DNA from 3 places in the Venatorbacter sp. C2-1 genome. Region 1 is predicted to be linked to each of the others. Evidence: predicted binding sites of a transcription regulator. Region 1 holds the regulator's gene; each other region holds the start of a gene.
What was found. Region 1 encodes LexA, which represses DNA repair genes until DNA is damaged. Its sites were predicted from a motif close to TACTGTNTANNTANACAGTA; they were not measured.
Positions count from the first base shown of each region.

Region 2: the regulator LexA is predicted to act here: its motif matches at 1,385-1,404, upstream of MT343_RS01625 (peptidase inhibitor family I36 protein).
Region 3: the regulator LexA is predicted to act here: its motif matches at 1,296-1,315, upstream of MT343_RS01265 (DNA topoisomerase III).

Region 1 covers NZ_CP094879.1:2,600,847-2,603,114, reverse strand. Annotated here, with positions in the region: gene MT343_RS11555 (DUF6586 family protein) at 1-253, shown strand, start outside; gene MT343_RS11550 (hypothetical protein) at 375-626, shown strand; gene MT343_RS11545 (cell division inhibitor SulA) at 740-1,186, opposite strand; gene lexA (transcriptional repressor LexA) at 1,219-1,818, opposite strand; gene MT343_RS11535 (TetR/AcrR family transcriptional regulator) at 2,085-2,268, shown strand, end outside.
Region 2 covers NZ_CP094879.1:382,457-384,724, forward strand. Annotated here, with positions in the region: gene MT343_RS01625 (peptidase inhibitor family I36 protein) at 1-1,220, opposite strand, end outside; gene MT343_RS01630 (enoyl-CoA hydratase/isomerase family protein) at 1,463-2,182, opposite strand; gene MT343_RS01635 (SDR family oxidoreductase) at 2,195-2,268, opposite strand, start outside.
Region 3 covers NZ_CP094879.1:294,498-296,765, reverse strand. Annotated here, with positions in the region: gene MT343_RS01265 (DNA topoisomerase III) at 1-1,289, opposite strand, end outside; gene MT343_RS01260 (methyl-accepting chemotaxis protein) at 1,440-2,268, shown strand, end outside.

The sequences.
Region 1 (2,268 bases):
GCTGACCACCGGCGAAATGCGCGAGCTGCAGCATCTGGCTGAGAATGGATTTTCCTGGCTGGCACAGATGCTGGCAGCGGCAGATGCTCAGGGACGTCCGTCCGGAATGAATCAGCCTGCAGCGGCCGTACAGACGGTTGAGGCTCAGGGCCGGATTGCGTTGGTTGCCACCCCGCACTCACCGGTTGCCGGTTGGCTGCAGGATCTGACCCGCCTGATTGAAGATCAGCGCGCCAATCGTCAGGAAAGCTGACTCCTCGATGAGCATATTTATGCAGAACCGTTTACTTTTTATTACTAACGGTTCTGTGTGTCGTTCAAGCTATTGAAAACATCCTGTGATACACTCCCGCGCCCAGTTTTGAGAGGCGGTTATGGCGCGCTTTTTTGAAATCGTAGAACTTTCCAATGGTGATATCGCCCTGCGTCGTGCCGACGATCAGGACAGCGATGCACTGGTGTGTATTCATTTTTCCGAAGATGCCAAGGCCAGCCTGCAGGCGCATCATATGGATGTTGCGCGGGTAATGCTGGAAGCCGGTGTACGTAAAGTCGGCGAGCTTTCAGGTATGGAAGTTGAGCGCGAAGACTTCGACACCCCTGAGTATCAGCAACGACTGCACTGAGCTGTACCGGGCTGTATTGAATTGCCTACAGTCTGTACGTGTGAAGCTGTGCTTAAAGCATAAAAAAGCCCTGATAAGATCAGGGCTTTTTTGTGTTCGTCGTTTTCTGCGCTTCAGGGACGGCGCTGAATCAGCACCACATGGCTGCCGCTCTGGTCGGCCTGCTGGCGGATGATCTGCCGTTCGTGGTTGCTCAGCTCGCCTTGCCATTCAACAATCATATGGCTGTTGCCGGCGGCGAGAACTTTGCTGCACAGGGCCAGCTGGGTGTCATTACACAGGTCGAGATGAATCACCGGCGAATGCTGCAGGCCCATGCTTTCCAGCCAGCTTTTATTCATCGGACGGTGTGGACTCAGCCACATCAGCCAGCGCTTATGCGCATTGCACTGTGCCAGCATCGGCAGCAAATGCATGGGCTGAATCGCACCGCCTTCACTGACGATGACTTCGGTCAGACTGCCGCGCAGCGCACTGGCGCTGACTCTGGTCATTCTGCCTGGTTGCTGGCTGCTGAGAGATAAGCCGGCTTCTTCCATTCCGAGTAATAACTGACGCATAACAATCACCCCGAACCTGTGAACAGTTGCTGTTAGCTGCGGCGTACAACGCCGACGTATAAACCTTCAACGGCAAATTCCGTTTCCCGCAGATCAACTTCAATGGGCTTAAAGTCGTCATTTTCCGGGTGCAGAATCACCTGATTACGCTTCTTCTCGTAGCGCTTGACCGTTACTTCGTTATCGACGCGGGCAACGATGATTTCGCCATTACGGGCGGTTTCGGCTTTGTGCACGGCAATGTAGTCGCCGTCGAGAATACCGATGTTCTTCATACTGTCGCCATGAACTTCCAGCAGGAAGTCGGCAGAAGGGCGGAAGAAGCTGGGTGGAATCTCGCAGTAATCGGCGATGTGTTCCTGGGCCAGAATGGGCTCACCGGCGGCTACACGGCCAACGATCGGCAGACCCGGATTCTGCTCTTCAACAATGCGCAGGCCGCGGGAAGCGCCGGGCATAATTTCAATCGCACCTTTACGTGCCAGCGCCTTCAAGTGTTCCTCTGCGGCGTTAGGCGATTTAAAGCCCAGCTCGGCAGCGATTTCGGCGCGGGTGGGCGGAAACCCTGTTTCTTCCAGTGAGGAGCGGATGAAATCCAGAACCTGCTGTTGTCGTGCCGTGAGCTTGATCATGATGCTTATCCAGTCTGTTGATCCATACAGTATGGTGTAAATGTATACAGTATTTTATCCAGTGTAAACCCCTGTTGTCAGTGGTCTGTGGATTACGGTGTATTCACCGCCGTTGTACTGACCCGGATAATGGAATGAGGCTTTTAGCCTTTGGCCGTATATGGGGTTGCCTAAATCTCGTTTTAAACGTATGTTTGAAACAGTTGTTTTGTACTGTCGGCGATGGCAATAAAGCCGCGACAGCGTGATAAGGCAGATGCAGGGTTATGGCACAGAAAGATACGGTAAAAAGTATCCTGAATGCGGCAGAGGAGTTGTTTTCGGAGCGTGGCTTTGCCGAGACCTCATTGCGGAATATCACCACGAAGGCCGGAGTGAATCTGGCGGCGGTGAATTATCATTTTGGCTCTAAGAAGGCGTTGATTCAGGCGGTATTTGCCCGTTTCCTGA
Region 2 (2,268 bases), 2.1 Mb from region 1:
CTGCTGTTAAAGTGATTTTCATAAACGTTCAGGCCACTGACACCTTTGTTTTGCTCAAAGTTAACAGCAACACTTTTGGCAATATCACAGCCGGTGCTGCCATCATCTTTATAAATAAAGACCCGTTTTCCCTGTTGGCGGATTTGCTCGAAGGTCAGGTCGTAGGGAAGGGTCTGACAACTACCGGCGGTGTAGACGATATCGCCCAGCCAGGCGACGTCGTTCTGCAGCTGTTGATAGCCACTGCTGTCACCGTTGATATCGTCCTGCAGGTAGAAGAACACCACGTCATTGGCGTCGGCCCCTTTCAGCCAGCTGTCCACTTCACCCAGCATGCGGCGCAGCGTGGTGGTAAAGGTGGTGCCGCAATCAACCGAGTGACAGACCTTGGTGTAGCTGCCACCTTTACTGACATCCAGTTCAAAGAAACGCACACCCAGCTGCAATTGCTCGATTAATGCACGGCGATGGTTCGGGCCGGGAATCAGCTGACCGCCAAAATACGCGGTGCTGTTAAACGCGTTGTGGGCTGCCAGAGCATTGGTTTCGCGGATAGGGCTGCGGAAACCGGCGGCTTCGGTAATATCGATCGCAGCTTCCTGAGCGGTAGGTGCGCGTGAAGTCACGCGGAAAGAGTCGATATTATCTTCAACCCAACCGGCCGGACGTTCTTCCAGATTGGACGTGCTGCGCGTCAGGATGCGGTTTTCTTTGCTGTAGTTAAAGCCGGGGTAATTAAAAATCTCGACATTGGCTTTACCGGCAACCAGCAGCGAAGAGGCTTTGTTACGGCCCAGTAATACATTATTCAGATCGGATTCACCTTCACCGGCCTGCAAGCAGTGTGGTGTACCGCGAAAGCCCGGATGCTCAAATAAACAGGCAAAATCATTGCTGTTGCGGTTACGCACTTTAAACGAGCTGATGCCGTCATTCATATTGCCCATTTTGTAGGTGTTGGCCATCACCCGGCTGTGTTTACCGCCGTAATTGCTGTGCTCGAAAATTTCGATATAGCTGTTGCCGTACAGTTTAATGGACGACACCTTGTCGTTGCGGGAAGAGCCGATCCAGCTGTTATCACCAACGCCATAACACCATTCGGCGCCCTGATATTCTGCATGTTCATACAGACAGACTTTGTCTTCGGCCTGGGCTGCCAGCGCAGTGCCTGACAGCAATAATGCGGCGGTCAGCGCGCGCACAGAAGGTTTTTTCATACCGACCTCACAGAGAGAGTGGAGAGTTATTTTTATTGCTCTCCGGTGGCGGCGTGAGATCACTCAACGGAGATAAGCTTCCATGCAGGAACTATCTTAGACCTGTGGTTGTGAAGGGAGTATGACAATATGAGACGATGGTCTTGTTTTTTTAGCAGAATTTAAACTGATGAAATTGTCAGAAGAAACCAGCCGCAGAGAGCGGCTGGCCAGGTGTTCGCGTCAGCGGTTCAGCGCTCTGCTCAGAGCAGTTTCATGGCATCAATAAACGGCGGGTTTTTCTCGCGCAAAGCATCCAGTACCGGCTTGTGAAAGCGCTTTTTATGCTCGGCAAAAATAGTGCGTTTTTTATTAAAGGTGCGGGCAAAGGCCAGTGCGCCTTCCAGTACCGCTTCGCCGCCTTCAAACGCAGCGCTGAGGAAGTTATCGGCGAGCAATTCCGCTGCACCAACCCGGCGGCCGGTCAGCAACATGTCGTTGTAGCGATACGCCGGCAGACTCTTCAGCACCACATCAATTAAACCCGGTACAAAGGGAATGCTCATATCCACTTCCGGAAAACAGAAGTAGCCACGGTCACTGCGCATCACACGGAAATCACAGGCACAGGCAATCACACAGCCATTGCCAAAAGTATGGCCGTTAATGGCGGCAATCGCTGGCACAGGAAGCTGCATCAGCCGTGCATGACAACGATCCATGGTGTGCATAAATTCTTTCACATCATCATGCTGACCACCCTGAATGGAGCCCATCAGCCAGGGCACATCCAGACCCTGGCTCCAGCTTTTTTCATCGGATGAGGTAATTACCAGCGCTTTAAAATCGATATTATCTTCCACCGCCTGCAGGTGTTGCTCAAATTCCCGGGCAAACTGCAGATTGTGAGTGTTGGCACCGTTATCGAAAGAGATAATGGCAACCTTACCGCTGTCATCGCTGCGTAAACTGATCAGACTCATATTTATCCTGCCTTATTCTTCGCTTAAACCGCCCAGTGGTGGCTGTGCGCCATACACATAGGCGTCCGGCGCCTGGACAAATAAAT
Region 3 (2,268 bases), 2.0 Mb from region 1:
CTGATTCTGGTATCGGCGTATTCATAATGCGGACAAAACTGCAGCAGATACTGGCGGGCGATCAGCGCATAGAGTTTTTGTTCACTGCTGCTCAGCCGTCCGCCAGGCAGTGCTTTGGCAGTTGGAATAATCGCATGGTGTGCCCCCACTTTCGCATCATTCCAGGCCTGACTGCGGATTGAGCTGTCGGCCTGAGCGCAGGCCGAAGCCAGTGCTTCGCTGTGCGCACTGATAGCGCTCAGAACCTGCTGGCGCTGGGCAAAATGCTCCTGTGGTAAGTAACGGCAGTCGGAGCGCGGGTAGGTAATTAACTGATGCTTTTCATACAGGCTCTGTGCTCCGTCCAGAACCTGCTGCGCACTCATGCCCAGCGCTTTGGCGGCATCAATCTGCAACGCCGATAAATTAAACGGCAGCGGCGGTGCCTGCTTTTTTTCTTTACGCTCAACCTGTTCCACCTGCGCCGGTTGCTGACGGATACGGGCAGCCACATTGGCGGCCAGCTTCGGATTCAGCACCCGGCCTTCCTCATCCTGATGCGCGGCACAGGCATCGCTCGGCTGCCAGTTGGCGTAAAAACTCAGGGGGGACTCTGCCGTTAAATGAACAGCTGCCTGCACCTCGTAAAAAGGTTTGCTGATGAAGTCAGCTATTTCTTCATCACGGCGCACCACCAGCCCCAGTACCGGCGTCTGCACCCGGCCAACGGATAACACGCTGTTAACTCCGCCCTGACGACCTTTTATGGTGTACGCGCGGGTCAGGTTGATGCCATACAACCAATCGGCACGGGAGCGCGCCAGCGCCGAAACCGACAGCGGAATAAACTCCTGATTAGAACGCAGCTGCTGCAGTGCCCGGCTCACCGCCTGCGGGTTTAAATCACTGATTAACAGTCGCTGCATGGCCTGGCGTTTGGCAGCAGGCACCTTCAGGAATTCAATAACCTCGTCCACCAGCAGCTGGCCTTCACGGTCCGGATCGCCGGCATGTACCAGACTGCCGGCTTCTTTAACCAGCTTGCGCAGCACACTCAACTGCTTACGGGTTTGCGCTTTGGCCTGCAGTTGCCACTGCGCAGGGACAATCGGCAGATGATCGAGCCGCCACTGCTTAAAAGCCGGATCGTAAGCATCCGGTTCTGCCTGCTCTAACAGATGGCCGATACACCAGCTCACCACGTCGCCATTGGCGGCACGGATAAATCCCTCGCCCTTACTGTGTGGTTTGGGCAGCACGGCAGCGATGGCACGGCCAAGGCTGGGTTTTTCGGCAATAATCAGGCGCATGGAAATAACTGTATTTTTATACAGCACTCATCATAGCCGAGCCCCTGTTCACGTGCCAGCGCCTGCGCGTATTGCCGGGCTCTTTTAACAAAACGCTCAGTACAATATTTGATCTATGCTGAAAACAGCCCGTTTTTCAGGATAAATCCTATGCGTAACAGTATCCGTAAACAGATGATGCTCGCCGTCGGTGGCACCATTCTGGTGCTTCTTGCTTTGAGTGGCATTTTTACTTACGAGCAGGCCCGCAGCAGTCTCGAGCAAGCCATCGGTGAGCGCATTCAGGTAACCGGTGAACGTGCCAGCCGCTACGTCAGCAGCTGGATCAATAATAAAGGTCAGGTCTTAAGTGGCACCGCCAAAGCATTAATTAATGGCGACCGTATAACGGTGATCGAACAGGGGCTGACATCCGGTGACTATATGTTCCTCTATCTGGGCACCGACAGCGGCGAAATGATCATGCGTCCGGATGATGAGTTACCAGCCGATTACGATCCGCGCACCCGCCCCTGGTATCAGCAGGCGATGGCAGAAAAACGCCAGGTTCTGACAGCGCCTTATGTTGACGTTACCACCAACGAATTAATCGTCACCTTTGCCGAGCCGCTGCGTGGCGGAGTGATCGGTGGGGATATTTCTCTCGAAGCCATCGTAAAAGAAGTACTGGGTATCGAGCTCGGAGACAGTGGCTATGCCGCCCTGCTCGACAGCAAAGGCGATTTTATGGTCCATCCGGATCAGAAGCTGCTGGGTAAAAATGTTTCTGCCCTTCTCGGCAACGGTACACAACTGCAGCTGAATAAAATCCAGCAGGCCAGCTTTAATCAGCGCAATAGTCTGGTCGGGCTTTACTCCATCGACGGTACTGACTGGCGTCTGCTGCTGGTGATGGATAAGGCCGAAGCCTTTGCCAGCCTGGCGACCCTGCGCTGGTCAAGCATGCTGATCGGCATTCTTACCATCGTAGTGGTAACCC